Linked DNA regions of Anatilimnocola floriformis. The protein of the gene in region 1 interacts with the protein of each later gene in a pairwise test. Links are inferred from orthologs where the notes say so. Each region holds a gene or a part of one and is shown on either strand. Other genes may lie near its edges.

Region 1 (8,596 bases):
CAACCGGTTCCGCGTGTGCTAGCGGGTCGAGCGAACCCTCGCCGTCGCTCGTGGCGATGGGGCTACCCGCGGCGGTAATTTCCAGCGCACTCCGCTTCAGCTTGAGTGCGTTGACGACGACGGCCGAAATTGCCGACGCGGCTGAGCGTATCATCAATACTGTCAAGCGGTTACAACCGACGAGAAACTAGTCGAAATCTGTCCACAAGTCCTCGTATTGAGATGCCGAATCCGCTACAATTCGGGGACGATTTTTTAGCTCAAAAGCAGCTTCTTTTTCCGGCCATTTTCGGCGAGTCAAGCGACGCGAAAAGGCCTGCTCGGACGGTTCGGTGATCAGCGGCATTTTAACCATGGCCAGCCCTTCGGCAGCGCGCACTGCGGTGCAATCGCGTACCGCAAATGGTAACAGCGAGCCGTTGTTGTTTGGTCCCGAGAATGCCCTCGTTCGCCGTCTCGAAAGTCTCGTTCACGAAGTGCAGCCGGCCGGCAATCCGCTGGTCTTCTGTGGCGGCAGTGGCACCGGCAAAACTAGCCTGGCCATGTTGCTCGTCGATCTGCGAGCTCAGCACCTGGGAACGAGTCAGGTCTTTCGCACCACCGGTGCCGACTTCGCTCGGGCGGCCAGCCATGCTCACGATACCGACTCGGTGACTGAATATCGCGGTCGCATGGGTCGAGCCGATGTGGTGCTGATTGACGATGTGCACAAGTTGGCCGGTCGGGCAACCGCGCTCGAAGAACTGCAGAACCGGCTCGATGGTTGGCTGCGACGTGGTTCGCTGGTGATTGTTACGCTCAAGCAACTGCCGGCCGAGACCGAGGGTTTGTCGCCGGGTGTGGTCAGCCGGTTATCGTGCGGCCTGTGTGTGCCGTTGTTGCCGCCGGAGGATGGAACCCGCTCAGCGCTCCTGGCGCACTATGCAGAGCGGGAACAGCTCACACTGCCAACCGATGCCCGCGAACGCCTCACTCAGCGTACGGCGGCTGCTCCGGCGTTTCTGACGGCTGCTTCGTTGCGGCATGCCTTGTTGCAATTGGCTCATCTATCGACCGAGAACAAATGCCCGATCGATGCCAGCCTGGTCGACGAATTGCTCGCCGAACATTTGCCCGATGAGAAAGCAACACTGCGACGCATTGCGTCTGCCGTGGCAAAGCATTTCGAGATCTCGCTCTCGTCGCTCAAGGGCGATTGTCGGCAACGAAACCTAGTCCTCGCCCGCGGCGTCGCCGTGCATCTGTCGCGGCAACTCACGTCGGCCAGCTTTGCCACGATTGGCGAATTGCTCGGCAAACGCGACCACACCACCATCCTGCATTCGGCCCGCAAGATCACCGAGCAGATCGATCAAGACTCGCAATTGCGGCAGCATGTGGAAGAACTACGACAGGAACTTTCCGCGAGCGAGGCCCGCGGATGAACCATGAAATTCAATGTGTCTACGTTCAGAAACGGGGCACATTTTGGGGAAAACTCGTCGATGGCTGTCGGTCCTGGCAGGCACAATTCTCGTTGATTTGCGGCTTGTTCGTTCAAGTTGCGACTCATCCACAACCTGCGGCCGTCATGCACAATCGTGCGACAGGCATTCGACTGTTTTTCCACGACGGTTGGCGATCGAATTTTCGAATGCAATCGCTGCCGCCCAAGGGAGTTGGGCGATGTGTCGGTGACTCTATCGACAGCGCAGCGGCTCGCTTTTCTACTACTGCTAAATTTTAAAGAACTTAAAAGACAATAGGCAACGCAAAAGGCGTGAGAGTGAACTTCACACCTTTTGAGCAAACTGAACACCAGGAAGGAATTCGACAGTGAAGATTCGTTGTGATCGTGAGAAGCTCCTCAATTCGTTTCAGACGGCAGCTCTCTTTGCACCTGCTCGCAGCCCGAAAGAGATTCTGCAGAACGTAAAGCTCGAAGTCGAAAAGGACGGAGCGACGTTCTCGGCCACCGATATGGAAGTGGGCGTGCGAGTGAACGTGGAAGGGGTCGAGGTCGACAAGGCCGGGAGCATCGTGTTGCCCGTGAGCCATGTGGGTGCGATCCTCCGCGAGAGCAGCGATGAATTCCTGACGATCGAATCGACCAGCCGTGGCACGGTGGTGAAGGGCGATCGCAGCGAGTTCAAACTCCCGAGCGCCGATCCGGAAGAGTTTCCCGAGGTCGCCAAGTTTGCCGAAGAGAAATATCACGTCATCGCGGCGCCGTTGTTTCGGCAGATCGTCAGCCGTACCGAGTTCGCCACCGATCTGGAGAGCAGCCGATATGCTCTGGGTGGCGTGTTGGTCGAACTCGACGAAAACAAGATCACCGCCGTTGGCACCGATGGCCGGCGGTTGTCGCGGATGGAAGGGCCCGCATCGTCGGTGGGTGGTCACAAGACGGGCGACACGATGACGATCATCCGCACGCAATCGATGCGACTGTTCAATCGTTCGGTGCAAGATTCCGATGGCGAAGTTCACCTGGCCGCTCGCGGCAACGATGTGCTTCTCCGCACGCCGCGGGCCACGTTTTATTCGCGGCTGGTCGAAGGTCGCTTTCCGCGTTGGCGCGATGTGTTTCCGAATCGCCGCGACATGCAGAAGATTCCGCTCACCGTCGGCCCGTTGCACGCGTGCTTGCGCCAGGCAGCCGTCGTGACGAACAACGACAGCCGCGGCATCGATTTCAGCTTCACGGCGGGCACGCTCACGCTCACGTCGTCGACGGCTGATATCGGTCAGGCTCAGGTCGAACTGCCCATCGCCTACGAAGGGCCAGCCATTGTGGTGACGCTCGATCACCGCTTTGTCTCGGACTTTTTGAAGGTGCTCGGCCCCGAGGCCAACATCATTCTCGAGATTGAGAATGGCGAAACGGCTGCCGTCTTTTCCGCCGATGACGACAAGTACGGATATGTCGTCATGCCGTTGTCGCGCGATCGCTAAGTGTGAGTCGCAACACAAGGAGGAGTTTAGTGCCGCCCAGGCCCCAGCCGCCACCAAAGAACGAAACCGAAGCCCAACAGGCCGAGCGTTACCTGCAAGACGACTATCGCCGGCGGCGCGTCCCCGTGCCGCAAGCGAAAAAGATGGGCGACGTCGTCGGTCAACTGCTGGTTAAGCGTGGCTACGCCAACGTGCAACAAGCGGCTTCGCTCGATGCGGTGTGGACCGCCGCGGTCGGTGAACGACTCGCTCCCCAAACCAAAGCCGGCCAGGTGAAGCGCGGCGTGCTGGAAGTCTTCGTTCTCAACTCTGCCGTCATGCAAGAACTAGCCTTCGTCAAAGCGAAGCTGGTGAAAACCCTGGCCACGACAGCAGCGGATCAAAAGATCAAGGACATCAAGTTCCGCGTGGGGAAACTGGGATGAGTGGGACGGCAGCAGGATCGCGTAGCACGAACCCCCAGGTTCGTGTGAGCGATTATCGAAAACACCAGAGACCAAAGTTGTGATGCGTGAACGACTCACACGAACCTAGGAGTTCGTGCTACGTCGCTCGCCGAATTCGCTGGCTAATGCCGCGGATTATGAGTCGAAGAACAAAGTCCGCTAAAGAGAGATAGTGACCGCAATGGCCGATGAAACGAATCCGAATCCCAATAGCGAAGATTACAACTCAGAGTCGATCTCGCACTTGTCCGATGTCGATCACGTTCGGCTGCGGCCGGGTATGTATGTCGGCAATATCGATGAGCAGGGGCTGCATCACCTGGTGTATGAGCTCGTCGACAACGCCATCGATGAAGTGATGGCTGGCCATGCGAAGCACGTGCTGGTCACGATTCGCAACGATGGTTCGTGCAGTGTCGAGGATGACGGCCGCGGCATTCCAGTGGATAAGCACGAAGAGGAATCGGCCAAGCAAGGACGCGATGTCAGTGCGCTCGAAGTGGTGATGACGAACCTCAAAGCTGGCGGCAAGTTCGATAAGAAGAGCTACAAAACCTCGGGCGGTTTGCACGGCATTGGCATCAAAGCCGTGAACTTCCTCTCGCAGTGGTGCGAGGTGCAGGTTTTCCGCAACGGCCATCTGTATCAGCAGGAGTTCGAGCGCGGTATTCCACAAGGAGCGGCCCGCGAAGTCGGCGCCACGAGCAAGCGCGGGACGCGAGTCAGCTTCAAGCCGGACGGCACGATCTTTACGACGACGAAGTTCCAGTTCGACAAGCTACAAAAGCGTTTGCGCGATCTCGCATTCCTCAACAGTGGCGTGCACATCAAATTTCACGATGAGCGGAATGGCCAGACCGAGGAGTTTCACTACGAGCGCGGTATTGTCGAATATGTCGAGTATCTCAATCGCTCGACCGAAGCAATTCACAACGACGTGGTGTACGTGAATGGTGAGAGCGAAGGGATTCAGTACGAAATCGCGCTGCAATATGCGAATGAATACACCGAAAACTTGCACGCGTATGTGAACAACATTCACACGCCCGACGGTGGTACGCATGTGGTTGGTTTCCGAACTGCTCTCACGCGCACGCTGAATACCTATGGCAAGAAGGAGAATATGTTCAGCGATGTGGCGGTGAGTGGCGAAGATTTTCGCGAAGGGTTGACCGTGGTCATCGCGGTCCGCGTGCCGCATCCGCAGTTTCAATCCCAGACGAAGAACCGCCTCCTCAATGCCGAAGTCGAAGGGATCATCAATGCTTCGTTCGGCGAGTATTTCGCCAAGTTCTTGGAGCTGAATCCCAAGGTTGCCAAGACCATCATCAAGAAGGCGCTGCTGGCCGCCGAAGCCCGTGCAGCTGCCCTGAAAGCCAAGAAGTTGATCCGCGATCGCAAGGGAGTGCTCAGTGGCGGCGGTTTGCCGGGCAAGTTGCGCGATTGCCTCAGCAAGAAAATGGAAGAGTGCGAGTTGTACCTGGTCGAAGGTGACTCGGCCGGCGGTTCGGCCGAGGGTGGCCGATTGCGGGACTTCCAAGCCATCTTGCCGCTGCGGGGTAAGATCATCAACGCTTACAAGTCGCGCGAGGACAAAGTGCTCGCCAACGAAGAAGTGCAGAGCATGATCTCGGCGATTGGCGGCGGCTTCGGCGAGGATCAAGATCTCTCGAAGCTGCGATACAACAAGGTCATCATCATGACCGATGCCGACGTCGACGGCTCGCACATTCGCACGCTGCTCCTCTGCTTCTTCTACCGGCAGATGTATTCGCTAATCACCGGCGGCCACGTCTATGTCGCCCAGCCACCGCTGTTCCGCGTGAAGAGCAAGAAGGATACCTACTACGTTCAGACCGAAGAGAAGATGAAGTCGCAGTTGCTCGAAAAGGGCCTCGCCGATTGCGAGCTCGACCTGCGCGACGGCCAGGTGATTCGCGGGGCCGAAATGACGAAGCTCTGCAACATACTCGCCGATATGGAAGATGCGATCATCGCTCTCGAGCGTCGCGGCATCAGCCTGCGAGCCCACGCGCTGCGGCAGGATGCCGATGGCAAGCTGCCGTACTACCACGTCTTTCTCGATGGCAAGGAGCAGTGGTTCGTCACCGGCGCTCAAGTCGATCAATTCAAATCGGAGCACGAAAAAACAGCGGGCCACGAAGTGAAGGTCGATGAATCTTCTTTAGCCGAAACACCCAACACGAGTGCCCACGGCATGCACATTGTCGAGCTGCATGAAATCCGCACGATCAACGCCGGCCTGGGTGAATTGAAGCGGACTTTCAACTTCGACATCAACATTCTCATCCCGCAAGAGCGAACCGGCAGCGATGAAGCGCGCTACGCTCTCCGCCGCGGCGAAAACGAATCCGGCCTGCAGGACCTGCGATCGCTGGTCGGCGCCGTTCGCGATCTGGGTCAAAAGGGCCTGAACGTCACGCGGTTTAAAGGTCTGGGCGAAATGAACGCGGAAGAACTCCGCGAAACCACGCTCGATCCCAACAACCGCACCTTGCTGCAAGTCAGCATGCGCGACGCCGGTTCCGCCGATGAAATGTTCCGCACGCTGATGGGCGAAAAGGTCGAACCACGCCGCGAGTTTATCGAACGGCACGCGCTCGAGGTGAAGAATCTGGATGTGTAGGAGCCGGGCGTATGTCTTAACTCCCTCGCCCCGGTACTCCGGGGAGAGGGTTGGGGTGAGGGGCTGATTCGCGAGAACTCAGCGGGTGATGTGCAATGACCAAAGCACCCAGAAGACATGGCGGGCCGAAAAAGACTCGACCCTACGCGATCGATGGTCGGGATTATTCTGTTTCCATTTCAGCCACAGCAATTGACTTCGACGGCAACGTGCCGCTGTGTGTTTCTTTCCGAGCTGAATTCGGCAATCGGTCCGTCTGCCAGGTGCGTGGCTTGACGAATCGATCGTTCTGGCACGATTATCCGGAGAACACGCCGCGCATCTCCCTCACGCCAAAAATCGTCTGCCAGTTGATTCGCTACGCACACGTGCAAGGCTGGGATCCGGTCGGATCAAAGTCGAACATGGAACTTTCGGCCGACCAGGAATTACTTCACACTCTCGAAGATTCCACTCCGGCTGAATGATGAAATAAGGAATAACTACTTCCCTGGAGTATTCACTTTGATGCTCCACAGCGACCCACCCGCGGTGACAAACAACGTCTTACCATCATCACCGCCGAAGGCGACGTTGGTGGTTTCGTCACGCGGGATCGGCGCGAAGTCGAGCAGCTTGCCGTCCGGTGAAAAGACGTAGACGCCCGCTGTTGGTTTGTCTTGAATTTCGGCAGGCGGGTTGGGTTTGTTGAGGCCGGCGGCGACGAACAGCCGGTCCTTGGCGTCGAGTTTCATGCCGTCCGGGCCGCGAGTCTTGCCCCAGTCGTGCACGAGTTTTTGCGATTTCAGATCGACGCCGCCGTCGGCCTGCAGATCGAATCGCCACAGCTTGCGAGCGCCGCCGACTTCGTCGTTGTTGTTGTCGGCGACAAACAGGGTTTTTTCATCGGCGGTGATCGTCAGGCCATTCGGGCGGTTCACTTCGCGGCCGATCACGCGCGTCACCTTGCCGTCTGGATCGATGCGGTACACACCCTCGACCTTCTTGCCGGCGGCATCGGTCATTTCCATTTTGCTCCGATCGCCGTAGCAAGGATCGGAGAAATAAATGCGCCCCTTCGAATCGACGGTCAGATCGTTCGGTTGATTGTAGCGCTGGCCGTTGTATTTGTCGGTCAGCACGCTCATCTTCTGCGATCCATCGATCAGACAGACCCGACGGCGCTCGGCATCGCAAAAAACAAGACTACCGTCCTTCTTAAACAGCAAGCCGTTCGACCCCGCATCTTGCAGATGGACTGACACCTTGCCATCGCGATCGCGCCGATAAATATGATTGTCGCCACTCGTCAGCAAACCGAGTTCTTTGTGCCAGACCGGCCCTTCGCCGGCGCCTTTCTCTTGCAAGAGTTCGGGCTTCGAGGCAAAGATAGGTTCCTCTTCAGCGCTCGCCATCGACCAGGCAGCAAAGAGACACAGCAGGGCAATAGTGGTTCGCATGGCAGCTCATCCGGAGAAGGGGAGAATCGCCTCATGCTAGTTGCCCAGAGATAGCGCCAGCAACCAGACTCTAGGGAACAGCGGGTTCGATGAGCTGCCAGACCATTTCCGCCATGCGCTGATGTCCGGCCTGTGAGAGATGAATGGAGTCTAGCGTCGAGCCGTTACCGGCGAGAATCGAGAGGAAGCCCCGTTTAGGAATGAGCGCGACATGGTGGCGCTTCGCGGCAGCGCGTTGGACTCGGCCATACTCGTGATAAAACGGCGGCAGGGGCAGTTCGAACATGATGATCTGACAATCACGCTTGCTGAGTTCTGCGAGTAGGGCATTCAGATCGTGATCGAACTGGGCAGAAGTTGTGGAACCGAGCAAATCGTTGCCGCCGATTTCGACGATGACCAGCGGCGCGGTCGGCGGGGTTTTTTGAATACGCTTAAGGGCTGACGCAGCCGTTTCGCCGACGTGCGAAATGTCTTGCACCTCGAGCTGATGTTCGCGGGCGATGATCTTTGGCCAGGTTTCAGTCTGATCATCACCAACGCCCGCCGTGACGGAATCGCCGAGGATGGTGAGCGCTCGATTCGCCGTCGGCTTGATGGTCGGCAGCGCGTGGTACGGCACTTCGACGGCAGCAGCGATTAGCCAAGCCGCGATCATCGCGTGCGGCGCCCAATGCAGCCAATGTTGTTGATAGTGAATCGAGAACCACGGTAACGTGGCAACGATCGCGATGGCATAAAACCAATATGGAATCGCCGTTGAGGAAAGTGTTACCGCGAGCAGGCCCAAGAACATCGCCAGCCAGGTAAGTCTGCGCCATAGGTTGCCGGCGCGCTGCCGCAGGAATGCAGCTGCAACTAACAGCGCGATGCCGGAGAAAAAGCACTGTCCACTGGCGATGTGGTAGACCAGCGGGTTCATGCGTAAAGCCTCGGGTGATGAACTATGCCGCTAGATGTGCGAGTATGGTGAGACTTCATTTTATCTTTCGATGCTTGGGCGAATCCATGTTTTCCAACACATCTTGCAGAACGGTGCACTGGCCTGTCCTGCTGGGCCTCTTCTTCTGCGCAGTGGCCAGCGCAGCCGATATCGATCTTTCCGAGTATAAGAGCGCGGGCGAAATCAA
Region 2 (8,673 bases), on another replicon or contig:
AACGCGGCGTTCTTCGCCAACCCCGGCATTCCCCGTCGGTTGATGAAGTATCCCAACGGCGTGTCGATTGTCACGGCGACACTGGCGCCGAGCGGTATCACGGTGCAGTGAGGCGAATGCAGAACGCAGAAGGCAGAATGAAAAATGCCAGATAAACACCTGTCTGCATTTTTCCGTTATTCTGAATATTCCTTCTGCTTTCTGCCTTCTTACTTCTGCCTTCCCCTATGCGCCAACTGACCGTTCTCAAGGATGAAGCCGCCGCGCGCAAGTTTGCGGCTTGGCTGGTGGTGCAGAATATCGAAGCTCGGGCCGACGCCGAAGCGGATGGCTGGTCGATCTGGGTCATCGACGAAGATCAGTTGCCAGCGGCCAGGCAACATCTGGCTCAGTTTCAAGCCGATCCGAATGATCCCCGTTTTCGAAATGCTCAGCAGCAGGCCGCGGCGATCGAGCGCGAGGAACAACAGAAGCGCGAGCGAGCCCAGAAGAACACCATCGAAATGAACCGCCGCTGGGGAACTGGCGGGCAGGTCGCCCGTTCTGCACCGGTTGTGCTGGCGATGATTGCCATCTCGGTGGTTGTGTTCATTCTGACTGATTGGGGCGAGCAAGCCGGGCCGGGCGTGAAGTCCTGGGTGCAGTTCTCGAGTGGCATCGCGGATTTCCAGAAAGTGGATATCGATGGCCAAAAGATGATTCGAGGAATCAAAACCGAGGCCTGGAAAGACGTGCAGGCCGGTCAGATCTGGCGGCTGGTCACCCCCATGTTCCTGCACTTCGGCGTCATGCACATCGTTTTTAACATGATGTGGCTGTATGACTTGGGTGGGCAAATCGAGAGCCGAATTAAGAGCCGCTGGTTTGTGGCCCTGGTGCTGCTGATCGCAGCGACGTCCTGTGTTTCGCAGGTCGTCGTCGACTCGTGGCTGGAGGGGACGACGCTGTTTCCCGACATTGGCAACTTCGGCGGTATGTCGGGCGTCAACTACGGCCTGTTTGGCTTTATCTTTGTGCGATCATACGTGCTGCAAGACCGTAGCTACTTCCTGCACTCCACCACGTCGCTGCTGATGTTCGGCTGGTTGCTGGTTTGCTTTGCGAGCAACTACGGCGTGATCAATCTAGGCCTGGGCTCGGTGGCCAACACCGCGCACGTCGCCGGCATGCTGGCCGGCATGGCGCTCGGCTACGTGCCGCAGCTCGTACGCAGGGCATAGCGATTTCGCAGGCAAATTCAGCGGCCAAATCAACTTGTCGCGCTGCGCTGTGTCAGCAGCTCAAACTGCTTCACGATCAGCGACCAGTGTGACTGCGAACTGTTCACGCGCGTTGATCGCAATGTCTCCAAGCTGCAGCGCTGCGCGTTCCTATCGTGTCGTTCAGCGCGATCAAGCATGTCGCGCGGCGCGATGACGGGCCCCGCGCGACCGTGAAGATGCCGTCACAAACGGCAGCGATGGTAAAGTGTGCAGCCTGCACCGGAATGTAATTCTAGAGAAGAGATGCGGACGATAGTTGTCTTTGTCAGGCGATAGCATTGCTGGTAACTACTGGAGTAGCCAGCCATGCGGCGACAAAGTTCAGCTAACCAGGCAGGTCATCTGGTAAGCGAGCCCTGACAAACGAGTTGCCGGTGAGCAAGGTCACTCACCGGGAACAGGCCGCAGCAACCATCCCATCCAATCATCCCGCAGATTCATCATTTCCGCGCCCACCGCGTGGCGTGTGTAGAGGAAGGAGCCCCCCATGTTGGTCTTGTCGAGGCACCGTGACGAAAGCATCATGATCGGCGACAACATCGTCATCACGATTGTCGATATCCGTGGCGACAAAGTACGTCTGGGCATTGAAGCCCCGTCGGACATTCCGGTTCACCGCCAGGAAGTATACGAAGCCATCCAACGCGAAAATCGCAAAGCCAGTCAACTCCGCCCAGGCGACACCAAAGACCTGGGCCGGACGAACACTGGTACGTAAGCGAGGAAACTGTCTCGCGAAGTTTCCCGGTCAGGATGTTGCTGCCAGCCAGCAATTCCTCTCCCTGGCCACAGCCGCGCTTCAGTATTGTCGGTTGGTTTGAAATTCAGGTGACCGGAGCGCCCGCCTCTCGCGCTCCCTTCGCAATCGTCACCCATCACGGAAGGTGGGGTCGGGATTCCTTCGCGCGGCAAGCGATCGTCCCGGCCCCCGTCTCGGCTTTCGACTTGAAACTCGCTTGTAACAAGTCGATCACCAACAGTTGAATCCCCTGCGAGTTCGGCTACGTTAGGTTGGCCGCAGGAATTCCGTCGCGGAAGCTCCGTTGCGGCCCTCTCCTCTCTGGGGCCAGCCGATGAACACCGCGTTTCGCTTCTGCTGTTTCATGTTGCTCGCGCTCGTTTTACTCGCGCTCGGTGCATCTGCCGCCGAATACAAGAACTTCGACGATGCCCTGCGTGAAGGGACGAAGCTCGCGCGCGACAAGCAGTTCGCCGAGGCGCAAACCGCGCTCGAGACGGCGCTCACACTCGCCAAAGATGATGAAGCGCGCTTGAAGGCTTATCAGGCGCTCGTTGTCCCTTACCGCCAGCTTCCTGAGATCGACAAGATGCTGGTCGCGCAGGACTTTATCATCGCACACAGCGATCAGCGTTCTCGGCGCTCGTTGGCCGCTCGCGATCTCGCTTCGTTCCTGCACCAGCGCGGCAAAGTCGATACCGCCGTCGAACGCTACGAAGCTCGCCTGCAAAAGGATCCGCGCGATCTGCTCGCTCTCAACGTCCTGGCCGTCATTCACAAGAACATTCGCGACGACAAATTGAAAGGGAGCGAGTTTCAGCAGCGGCTGGAATCGGTCAATCTCGAGTGGGCCGAAAAACTCGCCCTGAAACACGAAGCAGCCGCCGCGGCGGCCACGCAGTTGCAAGCCTGGCACTGGAAAGAGGCGGCCCTTGCCTGGGTCGATGCCAACGACAAAGAGAAAGCTCTCATCGCCGCGAAGAAGTCAGCCAGCGCTCCGCCGGAAATGCGATCCGACATTCTCGCGTTCTACTGGCGCGAAGGCTTGGGCCAGGCGTTTCTCAAGGCGGGCGATGCTAAGTCAGCGATCACCCATCTCGAAGCCGCGGCCACTCTCGCGCCGAGTAAGATCCATCGGGATGAAGTGGAAAAGAAGATTGCCGAGGCGAAGGGAACTCCATAGACGAGCCACGGAGCGACTCGGCTATGAATTCAGCCACAGCTCTTTGAACCACTTCAGCTCCGTCGCAATTCCGTCGGCGAGTTCCGCAGGCCGCAGTTCTTTCGGCAGCACGGTCCAGGCGTAGGTTTCCACTTCGTAGTGCCGGCAGTTGCTGTATTCCCACGCGGCTTGCAGGCATTGGCCGATTTGTTCTTGCGTCGACGACAGCCTGCCAAGCTCTTGCTGATAGATGGGAACATGGAAATGGATCCGCCATTCCCCCAGCGATCGGCCTTGCCGCAGATTTTCCTGCAGCAGTTGGCTTTCGCCGGCGAGGGCGAGATGCAGGTCTTCGTAGAAAACGTCTTCGTCGATTCCTTCTTCATTCACGCGGCGAACGGAAGTTTGGTGCAAGTACCGCGGCTCGTTAAAGCTCGATAGATCGTTCAGCGGAATACTCGCCGCCGTGGGCCGTTCGAGGGCATTGAGATCCATCCGCAGCGCGGCCGAAACCTGGATCTTGCCGACCTCGATGCCGGCATCCTGGTACCGCCGCAGCACATCGTCCTGATCTTCAAACATGACGGCTGCGTGGCAAACGTCATGACAAAGGCGGATGTGCCGGCGAACAATCTCTTCATCCTCGCCGCGAAACAGGTTCCACTGGAAGAAGTGAATCGCGTCATCGGCCAACGAGAACACGCAGCCGGGCTCAGGCTCGATGCAGATATAAATCAACCGGCCGGTCCGTTGTTCCAGATCATGCAGGTAATGTGCGACCTGCTTGAGCTGCGCCGCCGCGAGTTGATTCTGCTCGCGATCGGGGCACGGCTGCCCCCAGCCGATCGGCAGCGTCGAGATGCTTCCTTCCTCACCGGCCGGCAGCAACGCGTGCAAAATGTCGATCAGTTGCAGCGTGTAAGCGAGTCGATCGGCATCCCACCAGGTCGGATGATACACACGATGCTTGACCACCTGCTGGTGAAAGTCGCCGTACGGAAAACCGTTGAACGTATACGGCAGCAAACCTTGATCGCGCAGCCAACCGGCAAACGCATCGACTTGTTTTGTCTGCACTAGTTCTCGCGCGCTGGCAGCCGACAACCACAGGCCGATCCCCATCGGCGCGTCGGGCGAATACAGCTGCTTCACGCGAAGCGCATGCTTCTGCAAGTTCGCACGAGTCTCGTCAAGATTCGCGCCGGCGTGAACGTTGGTGCAATAACCAAGAGTGGGAAGCGGAGGCATGAGTGCGGCGCGGAGGGATGAAGGTGGAAGAGAGGAAGGGATGAAGAGAAATACAACGGAATGATTGGAGTCGCCGAATGTTGCTTCAGCTCTTCGTCTCTTCCTCTCTTCGTCCCTCTCCAGCCATCCTAACAAACTCGCAGTGACGCGCGCTACGCGGCTTTCCGCACTAACCGTTCGATCGTCTGCACCAGCGGGCCGTAATGAAACGGCTTGGCAATGAAACGATTGGAGGAAGTCGATTGATCTGGGCGAATCGTACCGAGCACAATCAAGCCGCTGTTCGGCTGGCGGGTTTCGGCGGCGAACTCGTTTTGCAAACGATCGTCGACGGCCGGTTGATCGAAGTCGAGCACAATCACATCAGGCCGTTCCTCGCGAGCTAGTTCGAGCCCCCGCTGCGGCTCGTCGGCTTCAAAAATCCGCAGGCCGCGCAGCTGCAAAATGGTCGCCAGCACTTCGCGAGTCTCTGGCGAAGGCTCGACCAACAGCACGCTGGGAGAATCGGTATTGGGAACGATATGCACGGCAGGCTCCAAGGCGGAGTAAATCAGTCGGCGGGATGTTCGGGCGGGTGGGGAGAATAGCTGCCGCCAGCCGGCGTGTCAAAGCGAGTTTTCCGGCGGAAAAATGCGGCCTGAAAGAGAAAGTGCCGCCACTGCCAGGTCAAGAAACCGAGAGCTGTCCCCTTAGTTGCCTTTAGAGAGCTACCAAGGGGACAGCAGGTTGAGTTGTTCGCCGTCGCTATCGTTCGATTTCAGTATGCTTGCCGTTTTTCGGATTTCAAATTCGGTCGACGGATTTTCGAAAATAGGCAGCGGCGGGCACCCTTGGAAGTGGCGAAATCGGCGGCCGGCGACAGCGTTCGAGCCGGGGTTGAAACAGGCAGCGAAATACGTGTCGCAAATGCCCTGATTTCAACCAGTTGCGGCGACCGCAAACTGCGATCGCCCCTTTGTGATTGCTCGCGAAATTTGCTAAAATTCGAGCCTTCTGCGAGCGCTGATTTGGGAAGCATTTTCAGGCTAATTTCGGGCGCTCCTGCCGGTGGGTTTTCTGGCTCGCCGTTGCTGCTGTTTTTGAAAGGACTCGGTCTTGGCTGACGACGATTTGCCCCCAGTGGATCCCACTGATCCGAATGCGGCTGGCGATGCTCTTCCTCCCAAGGATTTTCGCGATCGGGCCACCGACCAACCGATCGAAGACGAACTCAAGGATAGCTATCTCACGTACGCGATGAGCGTTATCGTGAGCCGCGCGCTGCCGGACGTGCGCGACGGCCTGAAGCCTTCGCAACGGCGCATTTTGGTCGCGATGAACGACCTCAATCTCGGCCCTACTGCCGGCCGTGTGAAGTGCGCCAAGATCTCGGGCGACACCAGCGGTAACTATCACCCGCACGGTGAAGCCGTCATTTATCCGACTCTCGTCCGCATGGCCCAGGAATGGAACATGCGCCATGTGCTAGTCGACAAGCAAGGAAACTTCGGCTCGATCGCCGGTCTCCCTGCAGCCGCCATGCGGTATACCGAAGCCCGGTTGTCGGCCGTCGCTTCGATGATGCTCGAGGATCTCGATCGCGACACGGTCGACTTCCTGCCGACCTACGACGAGCGCAATCTCGAGCCCACCGTGCTGCCGAGCAAGTTTCCCAACTTGCTGGTCAACGGCACGCAAGGGATCGCGGTCGGCATGGCCACCAGCATTCCGCCGCACAACCTGCGCGAAATCTGCGATGCCATGGTCCGCGTGATCGATGAGCCCGATGTCTCGATCGACGAACTGATTGAGCTCGTCCCTGGCCCCGACTTTCCCACGGGGGGCATGATCTGCGGCCGCGCGGGCATTCGCCGCGGTTACATGACGGGCCGCAGCACGATCATCGTCCGCGCTCGGGCCAAGATCGAAGAGTACAAGAAGGAGCGCTTCCGCATCGTCATCACCGAGATCCCTTACCAGGCTCTCCGCGATGTGGTGATGGAAAAAATCGCGGCCCTGGTGAACGAAGACAAGATCAAGGGCATTAGCAGCGTCACCGACTACAGCGATCTCAAGCAGCCGGTGCACATTGTCATCGAGCTGAAGACCAAGACCGATCCCGAGGTGGTCCTCGCTCAGCTGTATCAGTTCTCGCCACTGCAAGATTCGTTTTCAATCAATCTGCTCGCCCTCGTCGACGGCAAGCCGCGTCTGCTGACGCTGAAGCAGATGCTGGAAGAATTTATCCGGCATCGCGTGACGGTCATTCGCCGCCGGACGCAGTTCCTGCTCAGCAAGGCCCGCAAGCGCAAGCACACCATCGAAGGTTTGCTCCTCGCGCTGGCCAATATCGACGAAATCATCCGCATCATTCGCCAGTCGCGCACGGTGGCCGAAGCGAAGACCGGTTTGATGAACGTCGAATGCCCCGCACCAATGATGCAACGGGCCCTCGGCGACGAAGGCTTTAAGGTCTTCGCCTCCGAGCGGGGCGTCGCCGATGCTTACCGTCTGACTGCGGTGCAAGCCGATGCCATTTTGCGGATGACGCTCGGTCAGCTCGTCAATCTCGAACAAGAACGCCTCGGCGGCGAACACGCCGAGCTCTTGAAGGAGATGGGCGAGTATCTGCGGATCTTGTCCGACGAAGCCAACATCCGCGCGATCATTCGCGACGACCTGCTCGAGATTCGCAAGAAGTTCGGTGAGGAACGCCGCACCGAATTGAGTGGCGCCGAGATCGGCCACGTCGATCTTGAAGATCTGATCACCGAAGAAAACATGGTCGTGTCGCTCTCGCACAAGGGCTACATCAAGCGGACCACTTCGAGCGTCTACAAGGCGCAGCGCCGTGGCGGCAAGGGCTTGAAGGGGGCCGATGCCGAGGATGAAGATCCCATCGAGCACCTGTTTGTCGCCAGCACGCACGCTTACCTGATGTTCTTCACGAACATGGGCAAAGTATATTGGCAGAAGGTCTACGACCTGCCCGAAGCCAAGCGCGACGCGAAGGGGCGAGCGATCGTCAATCTGCTCAACCTCGCCGAAGGGGAAAAAGTAGCCGAGTGCCTCGCGGTGCGCGATTACGACTTGCCCGATCATTACCTCATCATGACCACCCGCAACGGCTTGGTGAAAAAGACGCCCCTCGCGCAATACAGCCGGCCGAAGAAGACCGGCATCATCGCCATCAACCTCAAGGAAGGTGACGAGCTCGTCAACGTCGCGATCGGCAAGCCCGGCGACGAACTGATTCTTTCGTCCGCCAAGGGACAAGCCGTTCGCTTCAAGCAATCGACGGTTCGCAGCAGCGGCCGCAACGCGCAAGGCGTAAAGGGGATCAAGCTTCGCAAGGGAGACACCTGCGTCGGCATGGTCGTCGCCGACCCCGATGCCACGCTCCTCACGGTCTGCGAAAAGGGTTACGGCAAGCGCACGCCGATCGGCCCCAACAGCAGCATTCCGGATGTTCCTGAAAGCGAGCTGCCCGAAGGCGAAGAAGCCGCCGAACCCGTTGCCGAGGTCGAAGAGCCGGAGGCCGAGGGTGATGAATCGTCGAGCAACCGCTACCCAACCAAGGGCCGCGGCACGATGGGCGTGCGCGACATCAAGACCACCGACCGCAATGGTCCCGTGGTCGCCGTCGCCGTGGTGCGCGAAACCGACGAACTGCTGATGATGACTGCCCGCGGCAAGCTCCAACGCCTCGCCGCCGGCGACATCAGCGTCATCGGCCGCAACACGCAGGGTGTGCGAATCATGTCGCTCGACGAAGGAGACTCCATCGTCGCCGCCGTCCGCGTGGCCAAGGAAGAAGAAGCGGAACCGGCAGCTGGAGAAACTCCGCCGCCAGCTCCGGCGACTTAGTGATTGTCACCGCCCGTGGTGAAATCACGCCTAAAACGATACTATGAAAACTGGCGGTTGAATTTGTTTTTGCTTCTCGAGGTTGGATCATGCCTGCAGACGATATTTTGCTCGATACCGAAGAACGCATGGAAAAAGCCATCAGCGTGCTGAAGAACGCGCTCGGTGGCATTCGTACGGGTCGCGCGAACCCGGGCCTGGTCGATTCGCTGCGGGTCGAGGTCTACGGCTCGCCCACGCCGATGAAGCAGGTCGCCTCGGTTGGCGCCCCCGAGCCGCAGCAGATCGTCATTCGCCCTTACGACGCCGGCACGATCAAGGACATCGAAAAGGCGATCATCGCCAGCGGCCTCGGGCTTGCGCCGCAGAGCGACGGGCGCGTGATCCGCCTCAACATTCCCCCGCTGACGACCGAA

The links.
Region 2: the proteins of M9Q49_RS29670 (region 1) and gyrA interact in binary tests that used the Escherichia coli proteins (3 or more experiments, as listed by UniProt). The link is inferred for Anatilimnocola floriformis from one-to-one orthologs.

Annotation. Positions count from the first base shown.
Region 1 is NZ_JAMLFW010000002.1:1,238,254-1,246,849, reverse strand. What follows is about bases 3,228-6,294. They hold M9Q49_RS29670 (DNA gyrase subunit B), read left to right. Parts: upstream 3,228-3,561; coding sequence 3,562-6,027; downstream 6,028-6,294. Other genes in these bases: M9Q49_RS29665 (hypothetical protein), read left to right, coding at 6,123-6,294; M9Q49_RS29675 (DUF721 domain-containing protein), read left to right, coding at 3,228-3,359. Also shown: M9Q49_RS29695 (cysteine desulfurase family protein), read left to right, coding at 1-191; M9Q49_RS29690 (hypothetical protein), read right to left, coding at 188-355; M9Q49_RS29685 (helix-turn-helix domain-containing protein), read left to right, coding at 354-1,424; dnaN (DNA polymerase III subunit beta), read left to right, coding at 1,816-2,934; more of M9Q49_RS29675, read left to right, coding at 2,964-3,227; more of M9Q49_RS29665, read left to right, coding at 6,295-6,494; M9Q49_RS29660 (SMP-30/gluconolactonase/LRE family protein), read right to left, coding at 6,510-7,466; M9Q49_RS29655 (SGNH/GDSL hydrolase family protein), read right to left, coding at 7,537-8,388; M9Q49_RS29650 (hypothetical protein), read left to right, coding at 8,502-8,596. UniProt on the Escherichia coli protein: DNA gyrase negatively supercoils closed circular double-stranded DNA in an ATP-dependent manner to maintain chromosomes in an underwound state.
Region 2 is NZ_JAMLFW010000001.1:5,496,529-5,505,201, forward strand. What follows is about bases 5,314-8,457. They hold gyrA (DNA gyrase subunit A), read left to right. Parts: upstream 5,314-5,647; coding sequence 5,648-8,257; downstream 8,258-8,457. Other genes in these bases: frr (ribosome recycling factor), read left to right, coding at 8,347-8,457. In the rest of the region: M9Q49_RS21710 (SHD1 domain-containing protein), read left to right, coding at 1-111; M9Q49_RS21715 (rhomboid family intramembrane serine protease), read left to right, coding at 228-1,220; carbon storage regulator CsrA, read left to right, coding at 1,750-1,980; M9Q49_RS21725 (tetratricopeptide repeat protein), read left to right, coding at 2,336-3,184; metabolite traffic protein EboE, read right to left, coding at 3,206-4,411; M9Q49_RS21735 (response regulator), read right to left, coding at 4,564-4,938; more of frr, read left to right, coding at 8,458-8,673. UniProt on the Escherichia coli protein: A type II topoisomerase that negatively supercoils closed circular double-stranded (ds) DNA in an ATP-dependent manner to maintain chromosomes in an underwound state.